3 regions of the Pseudomonas purpurea genome follow, and region 3 is predicted to be linked to each of the others. Evidence: riboswitches for the same ligand, from Rfam matches in the RefSeq annotation. Region 3 holds a riboswitch; each other region holds the start of a gene.
The links. A riboswitch is a leader RNA that binds a small molecule or an ion and turns the genes downstream of it on or off. The one in region 3 is predicted to bind cobalamin.
Positions count from the first base shown of each region.

Region 1: another riboswitch for cobalamin. It lies ahead of cobO (cob(I)yrinic acid a,c-diamide adenosyltransferase); the one in region 3 lies ahead of AABM54_RS15755 (CbtB domain-containing protein).
Region 2: another riboswitch for cobalamin. It lies ahead of AABM54_RS11010 (TonB-dependent receptor); the one in region 3 lies ahead of AABM54_RS15755 (CbtB domain-containing protein).

Region 1 covers NZ_CP150918.1:4,161,477-4,171,181, forward strand. The annotation lists gene bluB (5,6-dimethylbenzimidazole synthase) at 1-467, opposite strand, end outside; gene AABM54_RS18650 (cobyrinate a,c-diamide synthase) at 464-1,789, opposite strand; gene cobO (cob(I)yrinic acid a,c-diamide adenosyltransferase) at 1,786-2,397, opposite strand; cobalamin riboswitch at 2,477-2,694, opposite strand; gene AABM54_RS18660 (hypothetical protein) at 2,849-3,433, shown strand; partial or broken gene AABM54_RS18665 (sorbosone dehydrogenase family protein) at 3,500-4,814, shown strand; gene AABM54_RS18670 (class I SAM-dependent methyltransferase) at 4,948-5,610, opposite strand; gene AABM54_RS18675 (C40 family peptidase) at 5,626-6,159, opposite strand; gene AABM54_RS18680 (NlpC/P60 family protein) at 6,326-6,949, opposite strand; gene hda (DnaA regulatory inactivator Hda) at 7,164-7,868, opposite strand; gene AABM54_RS18690 (AI-2E family transporter) at 8,098-9,171, opposite strand; gene AABM54_RS18695 (DUF2066 domain-containing protein) at 9,209-9,705, opposite strand, start outside.
Region 2 covers NZ_CP150918.1:2,451,257-2,460,961, reverse strand. The annotation lists gene AABM54_RS11025 (arginine N-succinyltransferase) at 1-544, shown strand, start outside; partial or broken gene astA (arginine N-succinyltransferase) at 606-1,641, shown strand; gene AABM54_RS11015 (carboxymuconolactone decarboxylase family protein) at 1,638-1,856, opposite strand; cobalamin riboswitch at 1,867-2,069, shown strand; gene AABM54_RS11010 (TonB-dependent receptor) at 2,277-4,142, shown strand; gene AABM54_RS11005 ((2Fe-2S) ferredoxin domain-containing protein) at 4,157-4,900, shown strand; gene AABM54_RS11000 (ABC transporter substrate-binding protein) at 4,893-5,807, shown strand; gene AABM54_RS10995 (hypothetical protein) at 6,163-6,771, shown strand; gene AABM54_RS10990 (transposase) at 6,781-7,422, shown strand; gene AABM54_RS10985 (hypothetical protein) at 7,460-7,657, shown strand; gene AABM54_RS10980 (diguanylate cyclase) at 7,650-8,735, opposite strand; partial or broken gene glcD (glycolate oxidase subunit GlcD) at 9,039-9,705, shown strand, end outside.
Region 3 covers NZ_CP150918.1:3,496,589-3,506,293, reverse strand. The annotation lists gene nfuA (Fe-S biogenesis protein NfuA) at 160-744, shown strand; gene cobM (precorrin-4 C(11)-methyltransferase) at 889-1,635, opposite strand; gene AABM54_RS15765 (cobalamin biosynthesis protein) at 1,717-2,130, opposite strand; gene AABM54_RS15760 (CbtA family protein) at 2,127-2,828, opposite strand; gene AABM54_RS15755 (CbtB domain-containing protein) at 2,840-3,031, opposite strand; cobalamin riboswitch at 3,150-3,374, opposite strand; cobalamin riboswitch at 3,607-3,816, shown strand; gene cobW (cobalamin biosynthesis protein CobW) at 3,915-4,988, shown strand; gene cobN (cobaltochelatase subunit CobN) at 4,992-8,765, shown strand; gene AABM54_RS15740 (ATP-binding protein) at 8,950-9,705, shown strand, end outside.

The DNA.
Region 1 (9,705 bases), 660 kb from region 3:
AACGACACCCAGCCCATGCCCAGCCCTTCGGCGCGGGACGCCAGCCACAGGTTCTGAATCGCACAGGACAACGACGCCATGTCCATTTCCGGCAAGGTTCGACGCCCGAAAATGTGCCGCTCGCGATCCTCCATCAACGCGGCCACCAACACTTCGGCGCAATCGTTGATGCCTTCGACTTTCAGCTTCATGAATTCATCGGAGCGTTCGCCCAGCGCTTCGGCAGTGCGTACCCGCTCTTCTTCCACCAGTTGCTGGATCTTGCCGCGCAAGGGGCGGTCGCTGATGCGGATGAAACGCCAAGGCTGCATCAGGCCGACACTCGGCGCCTGATGCGCCGCTTCAAGCAGACGTCGCAGTAGCTCGGGGTCTACCGTGCCGCCGCTGAAATGACGCATGTCGCGACGTTCGCCGATAGCCCGGTAGACCGCTGCGCGTTCGGCTTCGGAAAATGCATTGTCGGTCATGGCCTGCTCGCGATGGCGACCTCGGATTCAGGTAGGAACAGTGCGGCGACCGCTTTCGGATTGGACGGAAAGTAAAAGTGCACATAAGAGGCGGTCATCCGCCCGTCACGGTAAACCGCTTCCGCCCCGCGCCCGCCGTTGGGGCTCAGCCCACGGGCAATCGGCTCAAGCTCAGTGCTCGTCAACGAGTGGTGATAGGTGTGCCCGCGCAGCGAGCCTTCCGGCAGCTCAACCGCTTGCAATGCCAGCGCGGCAAGTCGCTTCTGCATCACCGCGTCACCGGCCAGCAAACCGACCAGCTCGACACGCGTACCCTCGACATCGGTCAACGAGTCGAGCAGGTACAACATGCCGCCGCACTCGGCCAACAACGGCTTGCCCGCCTCGTGGTGCGCGCGAATCGCCGCCAGCATCGTGGTGTTTTGCGCCAGCGCCACATGGTGCAATTCCGGGTAGCCGCCCGGCAGGTACAGGCTGTCGGCATCCGGCAACTCACGGTCATGGATCGGCGAGAAGAACAGCAACTCGGCGCCCATCGCCCGCAGCAGGTCCAGACTCGCGCCATAAGTGAACGCAAACGCTTCATCGCGGGCCACGGCAATGCGCACGCCGGCCAGCAATGGTTCGGCGACAATCACCTCGGGAGCGGCGAATTCGACGGCGGGTGGCAACGCCACTTCGCAACTGCTGGCCAGGGCCTCGGCCGCGGCGTCGAGACGCGCGTCCAGGTCGTTCAGCTCGCTCGCCTGGACCAGCCCGAGATGGCGGCTCGGCAGCTCGATCCCGGTTTCCCGGGACAGGGCGCCATACCAACGCAGCCCTTCGGTGAGGCTGCCTTCCAGCAATTGCGCGTGGCGCAAGGTGCCGACACGGTTGGCCAGCACCCCGGCAAACGGCAGGTCCGGCTGATAGCGCGCCAACCCCAGGGCCAGTGCGCCAAACGTCTGGGCCATGGCGGTGCCGTCAATCACACCGAGCACCGGCACTCCGAAGTGGCGCGCCAGATCGGCGCTGGACGGCGTGCCGTCGAACAGGCCCATGACGCCTTCAATGAGGATCAGGTCAGCCTCGCCTGCGGCTTCCCACAACAGCCGACGACTTTCCTGCTCGCCAACCATCCACATGTCCAACTGATACACCGGCGCACCACTGGCGCGCTCCAGAATCATCGGGTCGAGAAAGTCCGGGCCGCATTTGAACACACGCACCTTGCACCCCTGATTGCGATGCAATCGGGCCAGCGCGGCGGTGACGGTGGTCTTGCCCTGGCCGGAAGCCGGCGCAGCGATCAGGACCGCCGGGCAATGACGTGGCTCACTCACAATTCAACGCCTTTTTGCGCCTTGATACCGGCCTGAAACGCATGCTTGACCATGCCCATTTCGGTGACCGTATCGGCCTGCTCGATCATCTCGGGTTTGGCGCCGCGACCGGTAACGACCACGTGCTGCATCGGCGGGCGGGCCTGCAAGTCGCTGAGCACCTGGTCCAGGTCCAGATAACCGTGCTTGAGGGCGATGTTCAGCTCATCGAGCACCACCAGGCCGATGGTCGGGTCACGCAGCAGTTCGCGCGACACTGCCCAGGCCGCCTCGGCGGCGGCGATGTCACGCTGGCGATCCTGGGTTTCCCAGGTAAACCCTTCGCCCATGACGTGGAAACGTACTTGCTCGGGGAAGCGCCGGAAGAACAGCTCTTCGCCCGTGCTGTTGCGGCCCTTGATAAATTGCACCACGCCGCACTGCATGCCGTGGCCCATGGCCCGCGCCAGCATGCCGAAAGCGGAACTGCTTTTGCCTTTGCCGTTGCCGGTCAGCACCAGCATCAGGCCGCATTCATTCGGCGAATTGGCAATACGTTCATCGATTACGGCTTTTTTACGCAGCATGCGCGCCAGATGGCGTTCGTCACGATCAGGGGAATCAGTCATGGGGAGCTCTCCGTTGAGGCGGGGTAACGGCGGGCGGGCATAGCAATAGACGGCAAGAAGCCTGGCATCGCCCACCGTGATGCCGCTGGATGGATCAGGCCGGTCTCCGGGCTCATGAGCCGCAGTTGCCGACTGCGCGCCTTCCCGTATCGACACTCGACACAGTGGCACCAGGCGCAGTCTTGACTCATTTACCGTTGCGGGGGCAGCGCCGGGATCATGCGAAACACTCACCGGCTTCCCTGTTTCACTCGGTCGACCCATGGGTCACAGAGCACCTGAAACAAGTCGCGAAGGTTAGAGGGTTGGGGATGGAGCGTCAATTAAAGCCAGACGCCAATACCCGAGGAAAATTGGCCTGAATCAATTTACTGACGCCAATCTTGTGCCACACTCAGAGCAGTGATATCAAATCGCCATAACTCCAAACCACAAGAACAAGGTGAGCAACATGCAAGGCATGATCATCAGCAATCCGAAACTGGAATTCCTGCGCCCGGTGCTGGAGCGCTGGTTTGACTGTATCGATCGCTACAACGCGGTGCGCGGCGATAACGAAACCCCTTACTGGTTCGACGAACGCGCCAACCTCGGATTGCTGTCTGCCGCAGCATGGATGGCCGAACTGGCCACGCTGGAGCAGGCCCCGACAAAAAAACAGATCGAGGAAGGCGAACGCAATGGCCGCGCCGATCTGTACATCGCCAGCAAAGAGGAACGCGCCTATCTGCAAGCCACCCAGCGCTGGCCGCGGGTCAGTAACCTCAACCTGACACAGGCCCTGCAAGACGCCGTCAGCGACGCGAAGAAAATCGGCTACGCCAGCGACCTGAAACTCGGCTGCCTGTTCGTTGCGCCACAAAAGGCCCAGCACAGCGCCACTCCAGAAGAACTCCAGGACATGGTCGACGACCTGCAAAAGGAACTGACCTGCGCCGTGGCCTGGTACTTCCCGTATGCCTACCGCAAGCTGCACAACGATGCCGGCAACTACCACCCCGGGATTGCCGTCCTCCTCAAGGAAGCCCGCGGCTGACCGATTGAACCATCCGGCCGTCAGGGTCCTCTATGATGCAGGCACTGCATTCATAGGGAGATCCACATGCTCAAGCCTCAACATGTCCTCGTCATCGCCATCGCCGCAGGGATTGCTGCCTGCGGTGAGACGTCCAACCTGCAAGTCTCGGACGGTACCGGGCCATCGCCCACACTGCCGGAACCGAACAAAGCCCTGATCCCGACGGTGAACATCGCCCCGGCGGTCGGCTGGACCAAGAGCGCAAAACCGATTGCGGCGCCAGGCACACACGTCGCAGCCTTCGCCGAAGGCCTGGATCATCCCCGCTGGCTCTACGTGCTGCCCAACGGCGATGTGCTGGTGGCTGAAACCAACTCGCCACCCAAGTCCGACGACGGCGCCGGTATTCGTGGCTGGATCGCCGGCAAAGTCATGGGGCGCGCCGGCGCCAGCGTACCCAGCGCGAACCGCATCACCCTGCTGCGTGACAGCAACCACGACGGCGTCGCCGAAACCCGCACGGTATTCCTGGAAAACCTCAACTCGCCGTTCGGCATGACTCTGGTCGGCAATGACCTGTACGTTGCCGACACCGACCGCTTGTTGCGTTTCCATTATGAAAGCGGCGAAACCGCCATCACGTCGCAACCGACCAAAGTCGTCGATTTGCCGGGCGGCGCGCTGAACCATCACTGGACCAAAAACGTCATCGCCAGCCCGGACGGCAGCAAGCTCTACGTCACTGTCGGCTCCAACAGCAACGTCGGTGAAAACGGCCTGGACCAGGAAGAAGGTCGCGCCGCCATCTGGGAAGTCGACCGCGCTACCGGTAACCACCGCATCTTCGCCTCAGGGCCTGCGCAACCCCAACGGCCTGGCTTGGGAACCGCAGACCGGCAAGCTCTGGACCGCCGTCAACGAACGCGACGAGATCGGCAGTGACCTGGTGCCGGACTACATCACCTCGGTGAAGGACGGCGGCTTTTATGGCTGGCCTTTCAGCTATTACGGCCAACACGTCGATGTGCGCGTCACGCCACCCAACCCGGACCTGGTAGCCAAGGCTATCGCCCCGGATTACGCCGTCGGCCCGCACACGGCGTCGCTGGGGCTGGCCTTCGCCGAGGGCAGCAAACTGCCCGCGCCGTTCACCCAAGGTGTATTCATCGGCCAGCACGGCTCCTGGAATCGCAAACCGCACAGCGGCTACAAAGTGATCTTCGTACCGTTCAATGCCGGCAAGCCGAGCGGACAACCGGTGGATGTGCTCACCGGTTTCCTCAACAAAGACGAAGAAGCCATGGGCCGGCCGGTGGGCGTAGTGATCGATCAGCAGGGCAGTTTGCTGGTGGCTGATGACGTGGGGAATAAGGTGTGGCGGGTTTCGGCCGCCCAATAAGTCCTCCAACGCCAACACATAACCAATGTGGGAGCGGGCTTGCTCGCGAAAGCGTTCTAACATTCAACATCAATGTTGACTGTCAGTCCGTCTTCGCGAGCAAGCCCGCTCCCACATTAATCGGGGTCAGCGCCTACCTTTTGCGGCAAAGGGTTAACCCATCTCCGATCGGCAACAGTGACAGGTCGACACGCGGGTCATCCTTCAAGGCACAATTGAGCGCCTGGATGGCTCGGGTGTCCTCGCTGTCGGAATCGACCTCCAGCACTCGCCCACTCCACAGCGTGTTATCGAACACCGCCAACCCGCCCTGGCGCAGCAGCCGCAAGGCGCTCTCCAGATACGCCGGGTAATTGGCCTTGTCGGCATCAATGAACATCAGATCGAAGCAACCGCCCAGCCCTTGCTGCTCGAGTTGAGCCAAGGTTTGCAGTGCCGGCGCCAGGCGCAACTCGATGCGTTCGGAAAATCCCGCTTCCTGCCAATAGCGCAGCGCCGTCGCGTTGTAGTCACCTGGTATATCGCAGCAGATCAACGAGCCGTCATCGGGTAATGCCGCCGCCATGCAGAGAGCGCTGTAACCGGTGAACGTGCCGACTTCCAACAAGCGCCTGGCGCTAGTCAGCTTGACCAGTAACGCGAGGAACTGCCCCTGCTCGGGTGCGATTTGCCAGCGAGCGTTGGGCAACGCTTGGGTTTCGTCACGCAAACGGCGCTGCAACGGCGTTTCACGCAGGGAAACGTCGAGCAGGTAGTGGTAGAGTGAATCATCGAGATTAAGCGTGCGAGTGGTCATGACAACCTCTGCGAGCTAGGGATTGTGCGCCAGATGTTCGGGGGTCAGCACCCGTTTGGCACTCAGATAGGCTTTTTGCCAATAGGCCTTGGACAGGCTGTCCAGCTTCACCGTGCCGCCCGTGGCCGGCGCATGCACGAAGCGACCTTCACCGACGTAGATCCCGGCGTGGCTGACCTGAGAGCCGCCATTGGTGGCGAAGAAGATCAGGTCGCCGGTTTGCAGGGCTTCTTTGCCAATGCTCGGGGCTTGCATACCGATCATTTCGCGAGTCGAACGCGGCAGGGAGATACCGGCCGCATCGCGGTAGACGTAGCCGATCAGGCCACTGCAATCAAACCCCGAATCCGGCGTATTGCCGCCCCAGCGATAGGGCGTACCGACCAGGCCCAAGGCGCGAAACAGTACGTCTTCAGCGGCGGGCGAAAAAGTTTGGGAGGGCGCGAATACCGGCGCCCGGACCACTTTGGCAGGGGGTGGCGTACGGATGGCGCAGGCGCTGAGCAGCGCGACGAAGCAGATGAGTATGAGGCGGGCCGACGTCGACATATGCAGAACAATCCTGATCTGGATGCGGCTTTCTCTGCCGTGAGGCTGAAAACAAAACCGCGTAAGCAAGGCTTACGCGGTTAGTTAATCAACAATATGTCTGGATTCTAGCGGCTGCGCGTCAAACTTCAAGTAAGACTTTAAGATAGCCTTACAAATTGACTGATTACTTGCGCGCGGTGACCGTTGTCGGGGCCATGGCGAGTGCACGCTTGGCTTCGATGAAGGTCTTGCTCCAGTAGCTGTCGCCCAGGCTATCGACCCGGACACCACCACTGCGGCGGCTGCTGGAGTGGATGAACTGGTCATCACCCAGGTAGATCCCGGCGTGACTGACACGACCGCGACGACCATTGGTAGCGAAGAACAACAAGTCGCCCGGTTTCAGGTTTTTACGAGAAACCAGCGGGGCATCCACGTTGATCATTTCGCGAGTGGAACGCGGCAGGTTCATGCCCGCCTCTTCACGAAACAGGTAACCGATGAAGCCACTGCAATCGAAACCGGCTTCAGAGGTACCGCCGAAACGGTAACGGGTACCGATCAGGGACATGCCACGTTCGAGGATGCTGTCGGCCAGAACCGGAAGCTGGTAGGACTTGCCATCGGCGAAGTCGGAGAGCTCTTTTTCGGTGGCCAGTTCTTCCTGGTAAATAACGGAAGACTGAGCAGTAGAAGAATTTTTAACCTGTTGTTGCTGCTCTTGCTGGGACACTGGAGAGTGTGCAGCGCAACCGAACAACAGGGTGACAAGTGCGAGAGGCACGAGGGGTGCGAAGCGATTTAGCATGGGCACGACCGTGGCTGAAGTTGTAAAGAAGCCGAGACTATGCCCGCTATCAACTTCATTTGCAAATTCAATCGATCTTAATGTGACTTATCGGTTTCTCGTTTACATCTAAGCGCTTAAGCCCGAATTGATTACGCACGCGCCGTGGAAACCTATTCCCGATGCGTGTTTTCTGGCGCCTTTAATATGCCGAAACACGCTAGAGGCCACGGTTTTACCAGCCCAGGGTTTCTTTGAGAAAAGGAATGGTCAGCTTGCGCTGAGCCTGAAGCGAGGCCTGGTCGAGACGCTCAAGCAGCTCGAATAACGCACTCATGCTGCGCGTGCCACGGGTCAAAATAAAATGCCCGACTTCGTCGGTCAGGTGCAGTCCACGACGCGATGCACGCAATTGCAAGGCTCGCAATTTGTCTTCGTCGGACAAGGGACGCATCTGGAAAATCAGCGCCAGGGTCAGGCGCGATTTGAGGTCCGCCAGCTTCACCGGCAACTCTCGTGGCGAGGTCGACGCGGCAATCAACAGACGTCGGCCGCTGTCACGCAACCGGTTGAACAGATGAAACAACGCCTCTTCCCAATCCGCTCGCCCGGCCACTGCCTGCAAGTCATCGAGGCAGACGAGTTCGTATTGTTCTAGGTTGTCAAGGATTTCGATGCCGCGATCCAGCAACTCGGCCAGCGGCAGGTAGACCGCCGGCTCACCCAACTGCTCGAAACGCAAACAGGCCGCCTGCAACAAGTGCGTACGCCCTACGCCGTCCTTGCCCCAGAGGTAAATCAGGCTTTCGGTCCAGCCGGCGTCGGCTTCGCATAGACGCTCGACATAGCCGAGTGCAGCGGCATTGGCGCCTGGGTAGTAGTTGATAAAGGTAGCGTCGTCACGCAGACGCACACCTAGGGGCAGCTGAATCGGTTTCATGCTGACTGAACAGTTCCAAACGAACCGTTAGTGGCCTCTGTGTAAAGTTTGCAAAGTTTATACCCGTGAAGCTGGCCGCACAATGCAACAGACCACAAGCAAAATCAAAGGTTTGCGTTAACTTATTGGATTCACGGAGGATTTTTTGACAGCGTATGTGACAGCCGAACCGCCCGCAGGGCACGCCCGACATTGCGCCGGGCGGCCTGGAAGGGTCAATCGGACACCGTCATAAATCAGGGTCTTCAACGCCGCTATAGATTTCAGAATCTTTATACAAATCATGCACATGACGCACCAGCACCATGATGACGGCCGCCACCGGCAACGCCAGCAGGATCCCGGTGAAACCAAACAGCTCGCCACCCGCCAGAATCGCGAAGATCACCGCCACCGGGTGCAGGCCGATTCGGTCACCCACCAGCAACGGCGTGAGCACCATGCCCTCGAGCGCCTGCCCCACCATGAACACCGCGACAATCCCAATCATCGGGTACAGATCACCGCCGAACTGGAACAGCCCGGCAATCAGCGCCGCACCGATACCGATCACAAAGCCCATGTACGGCACAATCGCCGCCAGACCGGCAATCAAGCCAATCAACAGGCCCAACTCCAACCCGACCAGCATCAAACCAGCGGCGTAAATCACGCCCAGCGCCAGCATCACCAGCAACTGCCCACGCACGAAAGCCCCGAGTACTTCATGGCATTCGCCCGCCAGCGACACCACCCGCGCCTCGCGATCACGCGGCAGCAGACTGCGGATCTTCGCCATCATCAGGTCCCAGTCGCGCAGCAAGTAAAAACTCACTACCGGAATCAGCACCAGGTTGGCCAGCCACCCGATCAACGCCAGGCTCGAAGCCGTCGCCTGGCTCAGCACCACACCGACGATATCGGTGGTCTGGCCCATATGCTCACTGATCGCAGCCTTGACCTTGTCGAACTTCCAGAAACCGTCCGCCAACCCCATTTTCGCCTGAACCCAAGGCATCGCGGTGTGCTGCAACCAGTCGAGCATCTGCGGCGCCAGCTCATATAAGCGGAACAACTGCTTGGCGAGCATCGGCACCAACACCAACAGCAGCGTCATGACGATCAGGGTGAACAAGGCAAACACCGCCACTACGCCCCACGTGCGTGACAGGCCAAGCCTCTCCAGTCGATCCACCAGCGGGTCGAACAGATAGGCCAACAACAGCGCCACCAGAAATGGCGTGAGGATAGGATGTAACAAGTACACAAACGCGCACAGCAGGAACACCCCACCAAGCCAGACCCAACGCCGCGTATCGGCCATGAACCACTCCATTGCTTCTATATAAAGAAAGAAACGCTTACCAACGGAAACGCAGTTGCGCAGCCGGTGTCGGCGCTACAGCAGGCGCCGAACCCGCGACCGCCGGCTGAACCGCCGCAACTGGCGCCAGCGCCTCACCCGCTGGTATCGGCTGCAACTTTGCCAACTGCAGTTGTGCCCGCAATTGCTCGGCACTGCCGTTGACCCGATAGAGAATCCGATCGCCGTCCACACTTTGCAGGTGCGCACCAAACGGCTCAAGCAGGTGTCCCAAAGCCGCGTAGCGCTCCAGATTCATGCCCTGCACTTCAAGCAACTGCTCGGTGGAGACACCCGGCTTGGCAACAAACCGTGGCGCCAATCGCTCGCTGACCGCCAGCAACACCGCATCGGCGACAGCCGCCGTGTCGGCGCCCTGTACGCTGCCCTGCTCACGCTGATCACCCAGCCACAAGCGCCACTTGGCCTGCCATTGGCCACCCTCTTCGCGGGCATGCACCGCCAGCAAGGCGTCGGCACCATAACGCTCCGACG
Region 2 (9,705 bases), 1.0 Mb from region 3:
CGCGGTGATCACCGAAATCGTCGGCTACAGCGACGAAAACGGCCAGTCGCCTTTCTGGGACGCCCTGGGCAAGCACTTCTTCGACCTGCCCTATGTCGAGGCCGAACGCCTGTGCGGTTTGCAGAGCCGGAGCTTTCTCGCCGAGTTGATGCCGCACTATCCGATTTACGTGCCCATGTTGCCGCAGAGCGCCCAGGACTGCATCGGCAAGGTCCATCCCGACGGCCAGGAAGCCTTCGACATCCTCGAACGTGAAGGCTTCGAGACCAACAGCTACGTCGATCTGTTCGACGCCGGCCCGACACTCTATGCCCGCACCTCGAACATTCATTCCATTGCCCACAGCCAGACCGCAGTCGCTCGACTGTCGGCCACCCGCACGAGCGGCGGCCAGTATCTGGTGAGCAACGACTTGCTGCTGGGCTATCGCGCGATTGTCGCTGAACTGGACTGGCTGCCCGGCCAACCGGTGCCGCTCGATGCGCAGATGCTTGAAGCCTTGCACGTCAAGGATGGCAGCCAGGTCCGGCTGATTGCCCTATGAATCAGGCCCGGCACCGCACCGAACCACAGCGCCCGGACGGGCGCGATGAAGGAGCTGCATGATGATCGTACGTCCGGTTCGCGTGACCGATATCCCGGCCTTGATGGCGTTGGCACAACGGGCGGGCCCGGGGATCACCACCCTGCCGGCTAACGAAGAGCGCCTGGGGCCACCGGGTACGCTGGGCCCAGCGCACCTTTGCCGAACAGGTCGAGCGGGCCGATGCGGATTACCTGTTCGTGCTCGAAGACGACGATCAGCAAGTCATCGGCATCAGTGCGCTGACAGGCGCAGTCGGCCTGCGCGAGCCCTGGTACAACTATCGCTTGGGCATGACCATCAGTTCATCGCCCGACCTGGGCATCCAGCGGCAGATTCCGACGCTGTTCCTCAACAACGAAATGACCGGTCAATCGGAAATCTGCTCGCTGTTCCTGCGCCCCGACCAACGCGTGGGTCATAACGGTCGTTTGTTGTCGCTGGGACGTTTGCTGTTCGTGGCCGAATTCCCGCATCTGTTCGGCAAGAAGCTCATCGCCGAACTGCGCGGACGCGCCGATGAACATGGCTGCTCACCGTTCTGGGACAGTGTGGGCCGGCATTTCTTCAAGATGGATTTCAGCCAGGCCGATCACCTCTCGGGCCTGGGCAACAAGCCGTTCATTGCCGAATTGATGCCGCGCCAGCCGCTCTACACCTGCCTGCTCACCGAACAGGCCCAGGCCGTGATCGGCAAGGCCCACAGCAACACCGAACCTGCGATGAAGATCCTCAGCGCCGAAGGTTTTTCCCATCAGGGCTACATCGACATCTTTGACGGCGGCCCGGTGATCGAAGCCCAGGTCTCGAACGTGCGCACCGTGCGTGACAGCCAGACGTTGACGCTGGCCGTCGGCATGCCTGATGACGATGCGCCGATGTGGTTGATCCACAACCGGCGCCTGGAGAACTGCCGAATCACTGCGGCCCGAGCGCGGCTGGTCGGCGGGCACCTGCTGGTGGACCGCCTGACCGCCAAACGCCTGCAACTGCAACCGGGCAATTCAGTGCGCGCCGTACCGTTGCTCAAACAGCAGCAACACGCCGCTGCGGCCTAGTCAGCGAGCGTGAAGGCGTCCTCCAGCGGCACGCGGTAACCGTTGGCCAGGCGGTTGGTTTCGTTGGCCATGCCCACCACGGCCTGCAACTCGCCGAACATGTCGTGCGTCATCCACGCCTTGCGCGCCGCTGCCGTGTGCGAGCCGACGCAGTACGGGCAATTGTTGGCGCATAGGCACCGCTCATCGACCAGCCGAAGTTGACGAACGGTCATGCGAGTGTTCAGATGCCGCCCAGTTTCAGGTGCCTCATGCCGCCGTGCATGAGGTGAAACGGGAAACCGGTGCGCCCCTCAAGGGTTAGTCCGGTGCTGCCCCCGCAACGGTAAGCGAGTGACGCGTTCGATACACCACTGGGCCCAGGTCCGGGAAGGTGAACGTGTCCAGCCTCGCAAGCCCGGAGACCGGCCTGGAATTTCTGTTTGGCAAACCTGCGGTGGGCGGGCATGGGCCGGTATTGGCGCGTGTCCGGTACTTTCTCCTGCGTGCTTCTGCGAAGATTTTTTTCGAGAAGACCAACAATGACTCAGATTCAATCCCTTTACGCCCAGGCCCCTCGTCCTGCGCTGTTCGGCGCCTGTAGCGCCCTGCTCGGCTGCCTGTTCAGCCCGGCGTTGCTGGCCGGTGAAACGGCCATGACCCTCGATCAACAGATAGTCAGCGCGCCCTCGGTGGAGTCCACCACCGTCGCCGAGATGGCGCGTTTCGGCAGCAAGGTCGAGATCATCAATCGCGAGCAGATCGAACGCGCCGGCCCCAGCGCCGATATCAGCCGCGTGTTGCAGATGTCCGTTCCCGGCCTGTACGTCGCACCGAAGAACGGCCCCTTCGACTACGGCACTTACTCGCTGCTGGGCGGGCGCAACGACGACACCTTGATCCTGCTCGACGGTGTGCGCCTGAACAATCGCCTGTACGGCGGTCTCTACCTCGACACCCTGCCGGCCAACGCCATCGAGCGCATCGAAGTGCTCAAGGGCGGGCAAAGTCTGTTGTTCGGCACCCAGGCAGTCGCCGGGGTGATCAACATCGTCACCCGCAGCGCCCAGACCCGTGAAGCTTCCGGCGAGGTCAACCTGGGGCTGGACAGCTTCATGGGCCGCAGCGGCAACGCCCGTGCCGAGAAGATTTTCAGTAACGGCTTCGGCGACCTCGGTTTGCTGGCGTACGTCAGCCACAACGTTTCCGACGGCTATCAGCCGTACCGCAGCAAAGACATGAGCAGCACCGTCAGCGACAAAAAACGTTCCTATGAAGTCACCACCCTCGGCGCCAAGGCGACCCAGGCTTTCGGTGATGATTCGCGGTTGGAGCTGTTCTACCAGTACGCCGACGCCAACCTGGATTTTGCCCGCCCCACCCACAACAGAAAGACCACCAACGACCGGGTGCAACAGATCGCCACCGCGACCTTCGAACAGCGCCTGAGCGAACAACTGAGCTACTTCATCAAGGGCCACGTCAACGACTGGGACACCCGTTACACCCGCATCAACAACCTGCCCGGTGGCGGCACTCGCGTGGTGAACGACAACGATTACTGGGGTTTCACCGACTGGGGCGTGCAAGCCGAAGGCAAGGCGCAATTGCCGGGAGGCCATGTGCTGGTGTTCGGCTCGGACAACCAATGGTTCAAGGGCCAGGACGATGTGTTGGTGATCGACAACAACAAGGCCCAGGCCCACGCCCTGTACACCCAATTGCGTCCGGTCATCGACGCCCTGCCCGACTGGCACCCGAGCATCGGCGTGCGCCACGAAAGCATGAGCGGCGGCGACAGCGCCACGGTGGGCATGCTCACGTCGTTGTATGACCTGACCGACAACTGGCAACTGCGCGGCCAGTTCGGCACCGCTTACAAACTGCCGAACGCCGAGCAACTGTTCGTCAACGAGCCAGGGGATGAGATGGGCAACCGCAACCTCAAGCCCGAGAAAAGCCGCAACGCCGAACTGGGCCTGGACTACAAGGGCGCACTGCTGGACCGCGAGTTCAGCGCCAGCGTCACCGGGTTTCGGCGTGACATCACCGACCTGATCACCCTTGACGGCGTGCAATGGACCAACGGTGAAGGCGAGATCAACGTCCGGGGCGTCGAGGCCGATGCCAAATGGCAACTCGACGACCGCTGGAACCTCTCGGCGGACATGACCCGCAACCTTGTCGAATCGCGTAACGGCGTAACCCTCAGCAACATCCCGAGTTTCTTCGCCCGTTCGCGCCTGGGGTTTGAGTCGGACGACCGGATGTGGGGCGCCGGCGGTGCGATTCGCTACATCCGCGACGTGGTCAGCTCGCGGGACGTCGATTACGGCCATTACTCGGTGGTCGACGCCGATGCCTATCGCTACCTCGACAGCGCCCACCAGCATCGCGTGAGCCTGCTGGTGGAAAACCTGTTCGACCGTGACTACGCCACCAGCATGACCACCGGCAGCCCCCAGGTAGAAAACCTCGGACGGCCCTTCACCAGCGAAATCCGCTACACGTACCGGTTTTGAGGGAAAAACCCGACATGCACAGCGATTATCAAGACGTCCTGTTCGTCGGCCCCGGGCTGGCCAGCGGGGCCACGGGCGAAGCCTTCCGCCGTGATCTTCAAGCGCTGCACACTGACGCGGGCGGCACACAGATCATCGACACCCTCGACGGTTTCGAAGAGCTGTGGCGCACACTGCGTCAACCGGGGGCGGGCAATCGTCTGGTGGTCGACCTTGAACCGACCTCGGACGGTGCCTACCTGGACTGGCTGCGCGATGAGCTCGGGCGCATCGCCCAGGCTCATCCTCAGGCGCCACGCTTCTGGGTCACCGGATCGGCACTCGGGCGCCGTGGGCTGGATGCCCACGCGGCATGGGCCAGTATCGGGCAGACCGACCGCCACTTGCCGTGCGACAACGTCGGCGCGGTGCCGAGCGACCCTGGCTGGTCGACAATCCCCGACCATGCCCGCCAGGTGTTCCTCTGCACCGGCCCGCGCTGCGTGCGTCGGGGAGCGCTGCCCTTGTGGAAAGCCTTGCGCCGGGCGCTGCTCAAGCATGACCTGATCGAAACGCCTGGCGGCGTGTTGCTGACCCGCACCGCGTGCCAGTTCCCCTGCAACCTGGGGCCGGTGCTGACCGTGCACCCGGACGGCTGCTGGTATCGGGTGCGGCATGATGACGACGTAGAGCATCTGGTGAACATGCATTTGCTCGGCGGTAACGTGGCCGAGACCTTGCTGATCCGCCCACCGAACGGAGGCAAACCGGATGCGTAACACCCTGCTGACGTGCCTGCTGCTCGGCGGTGCGCTGCCGGTCATGGCCCAAACCTACGACAACTGCGGGCAAACCTGGACGCTCGACCACGCCCCCCAGCGCATCATCGCGCTCAATCAGCACAGCGCCGACACGTTGCTGGCTCTGGGTGCCGGCCCGTCCCTGATCGGCGTCGCCTACATCGACGATGACGGCCAGGCCATCGAGCACGGCACCTATCGCGGTATCCCGGTGATCTCCCAGCTCTACCCTTCGGCCGAAGTGCTTTACACCCAGCGCGCCGATTTGCTGGTCGGTGGCTTCGCCTCGGCGTTTCGCCAACACATGAGTTCACGGCCGGTGCTGGCAGACAACGGCGTCGCCAGTTACTTGCTGGAGTCGGCCTGCGAAGGGCATTCGCTGGATTATTTCGGGCATATCCGCCGCGACCTGCACACCCTCGGCGCCCTGGTGCAACGGCCGGATCAGGCACTGGCACTGAGCGCGGCACTGGACGCCGACCTGGCCCGCGCCGGCGCGTTGCGCAGCACCGAAAAGCCCTTGTCGGTGTTCTACCTCGACAGCGAAGTCAACGGCCTGGACAGCGAAGGCAAACGCGGATTCGTGAGCACCCTGCTGGAGGCCGCCGGGGCGCGTAACACCTTCGCCGATGTGGATGTCGCGCGCCTGATGGTCAGCAGTGAAACCCTGCTCAAATACGACCCCGATGTGATCCTGCTGGCCGACGCCGTGTGGTCCCCGGCCAGCCGCAAACGCTACCTGCTCAAGCATGATCCGGCGTTGTCGCAACTGCGGGCAGTGAAGGCGAACCGGATCATCGACATTCCATTCGCCCATCTGCTGCCGACCCCGACCAGTGGCCAGGTCGTGCTGGAACTGACGAGGAAACTCAATGCACTGGACTGATCGACGCGTGGGCTGGCCGGTTCCAGGTGATATTTCCCTCGCCGCGGTTCAAGGCTTCCGACGCCTTACTGCCCTTCCTCAGGACGAAAATCAGACCTGACAAAGCGACGCTTCGCCTCCCCGATAAAGACTGATCGCCTAGTCGACGGAGCTGCACACTGCCTAACATTCAGGTGAATTCCACCCGCCCTGAGTGCACGCCATGATGATGTCCTTACTCGGCAGCGACCTGTCACCGCCACAAATCAGGGACCGCATACGGTTCATCGACCTGTCCCGTGAGGTGAGGCAGTGGCTGCGGCAATTAGCGACCGACCCGAAGTCCTCAAGTCCCTGGACTCGCCGTGGGGCGATCATGAGTAGAACCAACTGCCAGGCCGGCACCATCACCCTTGCTTCCTCGTCCCGAGGTAACGTGAGCATCAAGGTGCCGGGGTTAGGCGCAGCGGCGCAGTTGTACTCGGTGCCCGGGCACTGCGTGCTGTTCGCCCTCCAACCGCACGCCTATGCCATTACCCGCTACCGTATCGAAGGTGAATGCCTGACGCGCCATGAACACGTGGTGGTCGACGCTCGGCATCCCGTGCACATCAACGGCGCGCATGAATTGTTTGAGCAGACTTCGGACGGTCAGGAGAACGCCGGGGTCATCGCCAGTTTCAACTTTCCCGACAAAACCGCGGACATTCAGGTATTTGATCGCTCGACCTTGCAAAAAACCGGTTGGTTTCCAGCCGATGATAGCGCCGCCCGCTTTCTCACCTGCCTGGAACTGCTGGAAGGCGTCGCAGACCCCCACACCTTCCAGGTCGCCGAAGAACTGATTTACCACTACCACCCCGGCGTCGCCTGGAAGGCATTCCAACAGATTCACCACGCCAGCCCGAACCGGGCACAACAGTACGTCAGGATGCTCGGGAAGCATCACAACCCCAGGCTCAACACGCTACTGGAACGGATCTGAGGCCACGCCATGCAACTGGATACCTTCGTCAAACGGCTTCAGCACTACGACCTTGCACACGATACGGCGCTCATCATCGATGACCTTCGCCACCTGGCAAAAAACCGAACGCTGCTGAGCGACCATCTGCTCAAACACCTGAAACAAACAGGCTTCAATACCCGCAGTTTTTTGTATAACGCCTACGCCTTTGTGCTGCATCACAACCCGTCTTTTTCTATTCGCCTCGGGTTCTGGCTACCGGTTTCGTCTCGAGACGAAAGCGCTACCTTCATTTACCACCTCAACCATACGCACGACTTTGAAATCTACAGCGTGGGTTACAGCGGCGACGGGTATCGATCTGTCGGCCGCATGATTCTTCAGGATGAGCCGTTGCAGGCAGGCGTGCGCCCAAAGTTGGGGAGCGTGCGGGAAATCAGACTGGCCCCGGGCGAAGTGCTGCACATGCAACCGTTCAATGAAGTACACCGACAATTGCCGCCCGAACGGCTATCAGCCTCGCTGAGCCTGGTCATCCATGCACAACTGCTGGAAAGCCAGCATCAAGCCTGGTGCTTCGATGAACACTACATACCGACTTTTGCCGGTATTGGGACGCAGGAGGTTGCCTTGTATGAACAAGCGCTGCACCTGCTCGAACACGGGTAGCAACCGCCACCCGAATCACTCAAAACAAGGAAGTGACATGAGTAAGACCACCCATGACTGGAGCAGCGTTCCGTTGTTCCGTGCCGCCACCCATGTGCTGAGCACACCCGTCCATAACAGCCTGGAGAGTGATTGCTGGGGACCTACCCCGCGCTTGAACGTGGGCAACATTCATGCAATCAAACAGTATTGGCAACGGCAGGCCGAGGGGGCCGAGAACCGTCCCGTCAGTTGACAATTTGTGCACCACGGTTCGCTCCGAGCCGTGGATCGTTCTCGGCACGACAGATCACCCGGTTGCGCCCGGTGGTTTTGGCCTCGTACAACGCCTGGTCCGCATCATTGAGCCACAAGGTCGCTTCGCCGTGTGCAGGGTTGAATGCGGCCAGGCCGATGCTCAGGCTGACCTTGAGCGCCGGGTTCTGTTCATAGCCCAGGGTAGCGAAGCGGTCACGCAGTGCATCCATGGCCTGGGCGGCGCTGTCCAGGGGCAGATCCGGGAGGATCACGCAAAATTCGTCCCCGCCGTATCGGCCAGCGAGGTCAGCGGCGCGCAGGTTCTGCTTGAGGATTCTGCTCAGTTGCCGCAGTACGATGTCTCCGGCGACATGGCCATAGGTGTCGTTGATCGATTTGAAGTGATCAATGTCGATCAGCGCAATCGCCCCACCTTGCTGGTGTCGCTGGCAACGCTGGAACTCGATCTCCAGTTGATCTTTCCACGCGCCGTGATTCAACAGCCCCGTCAGGCTGTCGGTGCGGCTCAGGGCCAGCAACTCGCGCTTGTGCAAACCCAGGGTGTGGGCCTGGCGGTAGCAGATCCAGCCCAGCGCCAAGGGATACAACGTCAGCAATGGCAGGCAGGCGTACAGTTGTTCGGGACTGGTGGCCGGGATGAACGCGGGCGTGAAAATCAGCAGCCCGACGCCGACGCCCATCAATTGGGCCACGCTGCCGGCCAGTAAAAAACGCAGCCCGCCAATGGCCACGTTATTCATCGCCATCATCGACAAGGAGGTGGCCGTGGGCAGCGGGTTGAACTGCATCGCCGCCACCCAGAAACCGCCCATGAACGAATCGATCAGCAGGTTGCGGTGTTCGGCGTGATAAGGCGTCGGTGAGCGGCGTGCCCATTGGTAGGCCACATGCGGCCAGAGCAGACCGTTAAACAGCATGAGCACCAAGACCCACACCGGTGGATGAAGCGGACGTATGGCCGCCGCCACGCAGACTAATCCCAGGGCCAGCCCCAGGGTTCGCGAGGTGTACAGCCTCCTGGCCAGTGAAAGTCCCTTTCCTCCAGTTTTTCGCATAGGGGCCAAAGCTCCTGTTGGCTGCCGCTGAACGGAACCTGAAACACGGGGTAATACATTCGGGATTGCTGGGAGTTTATCAGGGCGCCCTCAAATAGCCATCACCGATCAGCGGCTCGAAACAGGCCCGGGCGCCAATGTTTGACTATAAATGTCTGGTAGCCCACGGCACTGCACGCGTACTCGTGGCAAGCTCGCCGCGATTCAGGCCCCAACGTTGCTGTTGTGGGGGCGCGAAGACCGGATCGGGCACATGCCGATGGATGAACGACTGTACTGCAGGCTCCTGGAGGACATGGCGCGATGAACATTCTGTATGACGAGCGCGTCGACGGCGCCCTGCCCCCGGTCGACAAGCAGGTTTTGCTCAACGCCTTGCAACAGCAGATCCCCGACCTGGAAATTCTGCACCGCGAAGAAGAACTGGCGCCCTACGAGTGCGACGGGTTGTCGGCCTACCGCACCACGCCGATGCTGGTGGCGTTGCCGCGCCATATCGAACAGGTTCAGGCATTGCTCAAACTCTGCCACACGCAGCAAGTGCCGGTGGTGGCACGCGGCGCCGGCACAGGGCTGTCGGGCGGTGCCCTGCCGCTGGAAAAAGGCCTGCTGCTGGTCATGGCGCGCTTCAATCAGATTCTGCACATCGACCCTGCCGCCCGTACTGCGCGGGTCCAGCCCGGTGTGCGTAACCTGGCGATTTCCCAGGCCGCCGCGCCGTTCGGGCTGTATTACGCGCCCGACCCCTCGTCGCAAATCGCCTGTTCCATTGGCGGCAACGTCGCGGAAAACGCCGGTGGCGTGCATTGCCTGAAGTACGGCCTGACGGTGCACAACCTGCTGAAACTGGAAGTGCTGACCCTTGAGGGCGAGCGCCTGACCCTCGGTTCCGACGCGCTCGATGCGGCGGGTTTCGACCTGCTGGCGTTGTTCACCGGTTCCGAAGGTTTGCTGGGCATCATCACCGAAG
Region 3 (9,705 bases):
CCAGTCAACATTAATGTTGACTGTTTTAGCCTCTTCCTCGGATCGCCGCCCGGTGCAAGTCCGCACATTGGATCAGTTGCGCTTTCCCGACAAAAATACTGGGACTTTGTCCGGCGCGTTGATTGGCGTAAACTGCGCCCAAGCCTGCGAGGAGTTTCCATGACCGCCATAACCATTACCGATGCCGCCCACGATTACCTGGCCGATCTGCTGTCCAAGCAGAACACCCCCGGGATCGGCATTCGCGTCTTTATCACCCAGCCTGGCACCCAATACGCCGAAACCTGCATTGCCTATTGCAAGCCGGGCGAAGAAAAACCTGAAGACACCGCGCTGGGGCTCAAAAGCTTCACCGCGTACATCGATCACTTCAGCGAAGCGTTCCTGGACGATGCCGTGGTCGACTACGCCACGGATCGCATGGGCGGCCAACTGACCATCAAGGCACCCAATGCCAAAGTACCGATGGTCAACGCCGACAGCCCGGTGAATGAGCGCATCAACTACTACCTGCAAACCGAAATCAACCCAGGGCTGGCCAGCCACGGCGGTCAGGTCAGCCTGATCGATGTGGTCGAAGACGGCATCGCCGTGTTGAAGTTCGGCGGCGGCTGCCAGGGCTGCGGCCAGGCAGACGTGACCTTGAAGGAAGGCATCGAACGCACACTGCTTGAGCGCATTCCGGAGCTCAAGGGCGTACGTGACGTGACTGACCACACGCAAAAAGAAAACGCCTACTACTAAGCACGGCGTTCATTGCGAACAAAAAAACGGCGCCCGTGAGCGCCGTTTTTTTTGGGTGAAATTCACTGACGCCACCGCGAGCAAGCTCGCTCCCACATTTGACCGCGTATCCCCTGTGGGAGCGAGCTTGCTCGCGATGAGGGCCTATGGGCGGTAGAGATGCGCATGCCCGGCGCGGTACAGCGATGACTCGCTGAAGTTGTCGGTGGCCAGCACCCGACCCACCAGAATCAGCGCGGTACGCCGAAACCCCTTGGCCTTAACCTTTTCGGCGATATCCGTCAGTGTCCCCACTGCCCAGTCCTGATCGGGCCAACTGGCGCGGTGAACCACCGCAATCGGGCAGTCCGCACCGTAATGCGGCAGCAGTTCAGCGACGATTTTATCCAGATGATTGACCCCCAGATGAATCGCCATGGTTGCGCCATGTTGGGCCAGGCTGGCGAACGCTTCACCGGGCGGCATCGCCGTTTTGTCGGCATAGCGGGTCAGGATCACGCTTTGCGAAACGTCCGGCAGGGTCAGTTCCGCGCCTAACAGCGCCGCACACGCGGCCGTAGCGGTGACGCCGGGAATGATTTCGAAGGGAATGTTCAGCTCGCGCAGGTAGCGGATCTGCTCGCCAATCGCCCCATACAAACCGGGATCGCCGGAGTGCACCCGGGCCACATCCTGGCCGTTGGCGTGGGCGATTTTGATCAGCTCGATGATCTGTTCCAGGTGCAGTTCGGCGCTGTTGACCACCTGTTCGGCCTGATGGCCTTCCAGCACGGCTGCCGGAACCAGCGAGCCTGCGTAAATGATGACCGGGCAACTGCGAATCAGCCGCTGGCCCTTGACGGTAATCAGTTCCGGGTCGCCGGGACCTGCGCCGATGAAGTAGACGGTCATGGCCGGCTCCTGTGAAAAATTGTCAAAGCAGGGCTTCAGATGAAGATTGCTCATGATCGAGGGCGGGGATTATCGGGGATTTTACGACGCGCATGCCAATGCAAAGGTGGCCTGGGCGTATTTCTGCCGTGGGATCAGCAGTTTGGCCGGCGCTTGGCCCAGTTGTTCGGCGAGGGCGAGGGCCGCACTTTCGGCGATGCCGTAGCAGCCGGTGCGCTCGAACGCGATGTCCGACTGGTGGCTGAGTCTTGGCTGATAGTGCGCCAGTTGCGCACTGCTGAAACAGGTCAGCGTCAGCCCAAGCTGCGCGGCCAATTCGTTAAGCCCGGGTTCGTCGCGCTTGAGGTCGATACTGGCCAGGGCCTGCACAGCCTCAAGCTCGATTTGATGCGCCTGCAACGCCTGATCCAGTAACGCGCGCAGCGTGCTGGCGGGGCAGCCGCGCTGGCAGCCCAGGCCGACCACCAGGGTCGGCGCTGCGCTTGAGTCCGTCATGCGTGGTATTGACCTTCGCTTTTGCGGCGGAACAACCAGGCGCTGATCAGGCCAAGGGCCAGCCAGAACGCAACGTTGGTCAGCTGCGAAGCGATTTTGAACTGTGCTTCCAGGGCTTCGGGTGCCAGCATCGAATGCACTTCAGGTTGCGGTGCGCCAATGACATGCGGCACGGCCAGAATGGCGACGCCGAGGATTTTCAGCAGCCAGTTTTTGCCGAAGACGATCAGGGCGATACCGACCGCCGTCGAGGCGGCAGTGCCGATCCACCAGATTTGCCGTTGTGCCAGATCCGCAGCGGCAGTGCCCGGCAGTTCCGGCGGCAGGCCCAGGGTCGGGGCGAGGACGAAGGTCGCATAACCGGCCAGGCCCCAGAGCAGGCCTTGTGAGGTGCGTGTTGGCGCACGCAAGGTGTAGAGGCCCGCCAGCATCAGCGCGAAACCGACAGCGACCACCAGATTGCCGCCCGTGGTCGACAGCACGCGCTGCCAGCCATCTTCCGGTTCCCAGGCTTCGGCGTCGTGAGTGTGGCCGGCCATGGCGCCTTCGGCGTGTTCATGGATTTCGGTCGCCGGGGCCTTTTCGTAGGTTTCAGCCTGAAGAATCAACGGCGCGACCCAGAAGCTTTGCAGCAGGGTCAGCAACAGGGCGGCCAGCAGCCCGGTGAACCCTGCGGTTTGCGCAATACGCTTGATCATGTCGGCAGGTCTCAATGGCACGGGAAGGCGGAGCTGTGACGGGTATCGTGGGCGGCGTTGTGTACCGCTTCGATGTGCGAGAAACCGGCGAAATACACAAGGCACGCGCCCAGGATCGATGCGCCGATGGCGGCAGTCAGGCGTTGGCTCAGGGTGGCGGTGCTGCTGGCGGTGGCGTGGCGAGTACTGCTGATGATCGACATGGCGCTTCCCTCTGGACTGTCAGCGGGTGAATCGAGCGCATGAAAACCCCTGCACGCCAGGCACGCAGAGGTTCAAACAGCGCCCGCCCACCGCGGGTTTGTTATAGCGTGGCGTGTGTAGCCACTCGATGTTGCGGGCCGGTCTCCGGGCTCACGAGGGGTTGGCGTTGGCCGAACCTGCAAGAATCGCCTTCCCATACCAGGTGTTGGCACAGTGGATCTGATTCTTCGCTCGCTTACCGTTGCGGGGGCAGCACCGGACTGACGTGGCTTTGAGTAAAGCACACGATTCACCGGTTTCCCGTTTCACCCTGTGAAGGGCACCCGTAACAAAGTGTGTAGGAGAGCATGGGCGAGGGCGAGCCGTCAATTGGCAAGGGTTCTCAGTTGAGGCTGGCACAAAACCCTGTGGCGAGGAAGCTTGCTCCCGCTCGGCGGCGCAGCCGTCGCAAATCGTGTGCATGTGATGTGCCTGAATGAATGCAGGGGGCCGCTTCGCGACCCAGCGGGAGCAAGCTCCCTCGCCACAGTGGATCGCGATCGTTCGCGGACATTGACCCGCCCCCACACCATGCGTAGCCTTGCGCTTTCGAGGTTCTTCGGCGGCTGCCGAAGCTAAGAAGGGAACGCGGTCAATGCCGCGGCTGCCCCCGCAACTGTGAACGGTTTTGTTTCTGCCATGCCACTGCACGCTCTACCCAGAGCGGCGGGAAGGCGCAGGAGCCGCCAGTCGAAAGACCGGCACACCGTCAGCCAGGAGACCTGCCTCGACACAGATTCTCACTACAACCGGGCGGGGTGATCCGGTGGCGAACTCTTCCCGCGCGCGCAAGCGCTGCCGGTTGTCGTCCCGTATGCCCGCCACCTTGCCAAAGGGCATCCGATGAAAACACTGGCCAAACTCCCCGTCACCATCGTTACCGGCTTCCTCGGTTCGGGCAAAACCACTTTGCTGCGGCACATGCTCGACAACGCCCAGGGTCGGCGTATCGCGGTGATCGTCAACGAGTTCGGCGAGCTGGGCATCGACGGCGAAATCCTCAAGCAATGCTCCATTGGCTGCACTGAAGAAGAGGCCAGCGGCCGTGTGTATGAACTGGCCAACGGTTGCCTGTGCTGCACCGTTCAGGAAGAGTTCTTCCCGGTGATGCGCGAGCTGGTTGCCCGTCGCGGTGACCTCGACCACATCCTCATCGAAACCTCCGGCCTGGCCCTGCCCAAGCCATTGGTGCAAGCCTTCCAGTGGCCGGAAATCCGCAGCGCCTGCACTGTGGACGCGGTCATCACCGTGGTCGACAGCCCGGCCGTGGCCGCTGGCACCTTTGCCGCGTTCCCGGATCAGGTCGACGCCATGCGCAAACTGGACCCGAACCTGGACCACGAATCGCCGCTGCACGAACTGTTCGCCGACCAACTGGCCAGCGCCGACCTGGTGATCCTCAACAAGGCCGACCTGATCAGCCCTGAAGACCTGGCCCGAGTACGGCTGGAAGTCGCCGAAGAACTGCCGCCAGCGGTGAAAGTCATCGAAGCCAGCAGCGGTCGTCTGCCGCTGGACGTGCTGATCGGTCTTGGCGCCGGTTCCGAAGAACACATCGACAGCCGTCACAGCCACCACGATCACCACCACGGTGAAGGCGATGACGACCATGATGATCATGACCACGACGCCTTCGACTCGATTTCCATCGAGCTGCCACAAGCCGACGAAAGCCTGCTGATGGACGCGCTGACTCAACTGGTGGTCAAGCATGGCATTCTGCGGGTCAAAGGCTTCGCGGCGGTCCCGAACAAACCGATGCGCCTGTTGATCCAGGGCGTGGGCACGCGTTTCGACAAGCATTTCGACCGTCAGTGGGGCGCCGATGAAGTGCGGACCACCCGTCTGGTGCTGATCGGCCAGGAGCTCGATGCCGCTCAACTCGAAGCGCAATTGCGCGCCGCGCTCAGCGTTTAATCCATGCACCTGCTCAGGACCCAGCCCGGCGGTTTCGTCTCGGATGACAACATTGCCGACTTAGGCCAAACCCCCGCCGAACTGGTGATTCTGTGCAGCGGCGACTCCAGCCTGGCGCTGCTCGCCGAAGCGGCGCAGCAGTTGCCCGACGATTACCCGAGCCTGCGCCTGGCCAACCCGATGCAGGTGCAGAATCACGCCTCGGTCGACATGTACGTCGACGAAGTGCTGCGCCACGCCAAGGTGATTTTGATCTCGCTGCACGGCGGGATCGCCTATTGGCGTTATGGCGTCGAGCGCTTGGTGGAACTCTCGCAACGTGGCGTGCAGTTGATCCTGGTGCCGGGTGACGATCGCCCTGATCCGGAACTCAGCGACCTGAGTACCGTGGCCGGTGAAGACCGCGACCGGCTCTGGCATTTTTTGCGTCAGGGCGGCATGGGCAATGCGCTGGATCTGTACCGCTGCCTGGCCAACCGTTGGCTGGGCCGCGATTACCCTTGGTCTGAACCCAAGACCTTGCCGCGCACCGCTATTTACCACCCGCACAACAGCAACGCGGTCCTCGGTGATTGGCAGGCCGACTGGCAACCTGATCAACCGGTGGCGGCGGTGCTGTTTTACCGTTCCCATTTGCAGGCGGCCAATACCGCCTTCATCGATGTTTTCTGCCAGCGTTTGCAAGCGGCGGGGCTTAACCCGTTGCCGATTGCGCTGGCCAGCCTGAAAGAGCCCGGCTGCCTGACGGTGGTCGAGGACTGGCTGGATGAGGTGCACGCCTCGGTGATTCTCAACACCACCGGGTTCGCCCAATCCAGCCCCGAAGCGCCGCACCTGCGGCCGTTTCGCCGCAACATCCCGGTGATCCAGGCGATCTGTGCCCAGGACAACGAACCCGGTTGGCGCGCCAGCGAGCAAGGGCTGGGCCCACGGGACCTGGCGATGCACATTGCCTTGCCGGAGCTCGACGGGCGGATCATCAGCCGCCCCATCAGCTTCAAAGACCTGGCGTGGCGCAGTGAGCGCAGCCAGTCCGATGTGGTCTGCTATCGACCGCAGCCCGAGCGCATGGATTTTGTCGCTGAGCTGGCGCGGCGCTGGGTCGACTTGGCGCGGGTGGCCAATGGCGAAAAACGCATTGCGCTGATCCTCGCCAACTACCCGACCCGCGACGGGCGGATTGGCAATGGCGTCGGCCTCGACACACCGGCCGCTGCGTTGAACATCCTGCGCGCCCTGCACGCCGAAGGGTATCCGCTGCCCGCCGAGTTGCCGCAGAGCGGCACCGCGCTGATTCAGCAATTGCTCGGCGGGGTCAGTAATGACCTGGAAACCATCGACCTGCGCCTGTGCCAGCAAAGCCTGGCGCTGGACGACTATTTCTCGATGTTCAACGCCTTGCCCGAAGCCAACCGCACGGCGGTGCTGGAGCGTTGGGGCACGCCTGAAAACGACCCGATGTTCCGGGGCGGGCGAATGATGATCGCCGGGCTGCGATTGGGGCTGACCTTTGTCGGCATTCAGCCGGCGCGGGGTTATCAGGTCGATCCGAGTGCGGTGTATCACGACCCGGACCTGGTGCCGCCCCACGGTTATCTGGCGTTCTACTTCTGGTTGCGTAAGGTCTACGGTGCGCACGCGCTGATCCACGTCGGCAAACACGGCAACCTCGAATGGCTGCCGGGCAAGGGCGTCGGTTTGTCCGAACACTGTTGGCCCGATGCGTTGCTGGGGCCACTGCCGAACATTTATCCGTTTATCGTCAACGACCCGGGCGAGGGCGCGCAGGCCAAGCGTCGCACTCAGGCGGTAATCATCGACCACCTGATGCCGCCGCTGACCCGCGCTGAAACCTATGGCCCGCTGCGCAACCTTGAGCTACTGGCCGACGAGTATTACGAAGCCCAGTTGCTCGACCCGCGCCGCGCTCGCGAGTTGCAACGGGACATCCTCAACCTGGTGCGTGAAACCCACATCGACCGTGAGTTGCAGCTCGACGAGAAGCTCGACAGCGAGGCCGATGCAGCGATCTGGTTGCCGCGCCTGGACACCTATTTGTGCGATTTGAAAGAGTCGCAAATCCGTGACGGCTTGCATGTGTTGGGTGAGTCGCCGACCGGTCGCTTGCGCATCGACACCTTGCTGGCGCTGTTGCGCATTCCTCGGGGTGACGGTCGCGGCGCGCAATCGAGTCTGCTGCGGGCCTTGGCCAAGGCGTTCGAACTGGGTTTCGATCCGCTGGATTGTGCCTTGGCCGAACCCTGGACCGAGCGTCGCCCTCAAGCGTTGCAAGACGTCAGCAGCGAACTGTGGCGCACGGCAGGCGACGTGCGTGAGCGTCTGGAACTGTTCGCCGGGCAATTGATTGAAGCGGCGTTGATTGGCGATGTCGAACAGCTGGAGGATTCGGGCTGGGCCGATGTCCGCGCGATCATCGAGCACCTGCGCGAGGTGGTCGCGCCAAGGCTTGATGCCTGTGGCCCGGCAGAAATGCGCGGCGTGCTGGACGCTCTCGCCGGGCGTTTCGTGCCCGCAGGCCCCAGTGGCGCGCCGAGTCGTGGACGGCTGGACGTGTTGCCCACCGGACGCAATTTCTACTCCGTGGACGTACGCAACCTGCCGACCACCACCGCGTGGCGCATCGGTTTCCAGTCCGCGAGCCTGATACTTGAACGGCATTTGCAGGACCACGGCGATCACCTGCGTCAGCTCGGGTTGTCCGTGTGGGGCACGGCGACCATGCGCACCGGTGGCGACGACATCGCGCAGGCCATGGCGCTGATGGGGGTGCGTCCGGTGTGGGCCACGGGCAGTCAGCAGGTCGACGATTTCGAAATCCTGCCGCTGAGCCTGCTCGACCGGCCGCGTGTGGACGTGACCTTGCGGGTCTCGGGGTTTTTCCGCGATGCGTTCGCCAACCTGATTCGGCTGTTCGATGCGGCAGTGCAAGCGGTGGCCGCGCTGGACGAGCCCGACGATATGAACCCGCTGGCGGCCAAGGTGCGCGCCGAGCGTGAAACGCTGATGCAGTCCGGGCTGGATGCAGAGGCGGCCGGGCGTCAGGCGGGATGGCGGATCTTCGGGGCCAAGCCCGGCGCGTATGGTGCGGGTGTGCAGGGCGCCATCGACGGGCGTGTGTGGCAGAGCCGCGAGGACCTGGCCGAGGTTTACCTGAACTGGGGCGGTTACGCTTACGGCGGTTCCGACGAGGGTACCGCCGCCCGTCAGCAGTTCGCCCAGCGGTTGAGTCAGGTTCAAGCGGTGCTGCAAAACCAGGATAACCGCGAGCATGACCTGCTCGATTCCAATGACTATTACCAGTTCCAGGGCGGTATGCTCGCGGCCGTCGAAAGCCTCAGCGGCGAAACCGCGGCGAGCTACCATGGCGACCACAGTCAGCCGGATTTGCCGAAGGTTCGCACATTGAAGGAAGAGCTGAACCGGGTGATTCGCTCCCGCGCGGCCAACCCGAAGTGGATCGAAGGGGTCAAGCGTCACGGCTACAAAGGGGCATTCGAACTGGCGGCCACGGTCGACAATCTGTTCGCATTCGATGCGACGACGCAGTTGATCGACGATCACCAGTACGCCTTGCTGGCCGAGGCCTATTTGCTTGATCCGTCGACACGCGAGTTCGTCCGGCAGCACAATCCCCACGCCTTGCGCGACATGACCGAGCGCATGCTCGAAGCCCAGCAACGAGGGATGTGGCAAGAACCGGGCGAGTATCGCGAGGCGCTGGAGAATTTGCTGTTGGATATAGAAGAAGACAGCTAACCGGATACCTGCCTGCACTTGTGGCGAGGGAGCTTGCTCCCGCTGGGCTGCGCAGCGGCCCCAAAAGCTTGCAGCCTGTTTCTTCAGGCTAAAATCGACACCTTTATTGCGAGCGCTTCGCGCTCGAGCGGGAGCAAGCTCCCTCGCCACAACGCAAGCACCGACCATGACCGAGATGAACAAAATGACCGACACCCTGCATTTCCCGCTGTCCGCCGTGGTCGGTGCCGATGCCCTGAAACTGGCGCTGTGCCTGACCGCCATCGACCCGAAAATCGGCGGCGTGCTGATCGAAGGCCCGCGCGGTATGGCCAAGTCCACATTGGCCCGTGGTCTGGCAGACCTGCTCGCCAGCGGTCAGTTCGTCACCTTGCCCTTGGGTGCGACCGAAGAGCGGCTGGTCGGCACCCTGGACCTGGACGCTGCGCTGGGCGAAGGTCGGGCACAGTTTTCTCCCGGTGTTCTGGCCAAGGCTGACGGTGGCGTGTTGTACGTCGACGAAGTGAATCTGCTGCCCGATCACCTGGTCGACTTGCTGCTGGACGTGGCCGCCAGCGGCACCAACCTGATCGAGCGTGATGGTATTTCCCATCGGCATTCGGCGCGTTTTGTCCTGATCGGCACCATGAACCCGGAAGAAGGCGAGCTGCGCCCGCAATTGCTTGACCGTTTTGGTTTGAACGTCGCGCTCGGCGGGCACACCGCGCCGGCCGAACGGGGTCAGATCATTCGCCGTCGCCTGGATTTCGACAGCGACCCTCAAGGCTTCTGCGCCCAGTGGGAAGCTCAGCAACAGGCACTGCGCGAACGCTGCCAGCAGGCCCGCGAAGCGTTGGCGAACATCCCCCTCGACGACCAGGCACTGGCGCAGATCACCGAACGCTGCTTCGCGGCCAGTGTCGATGGCTTGCGTGCCGACCTGGTGTGGTTGCGGGCTGCC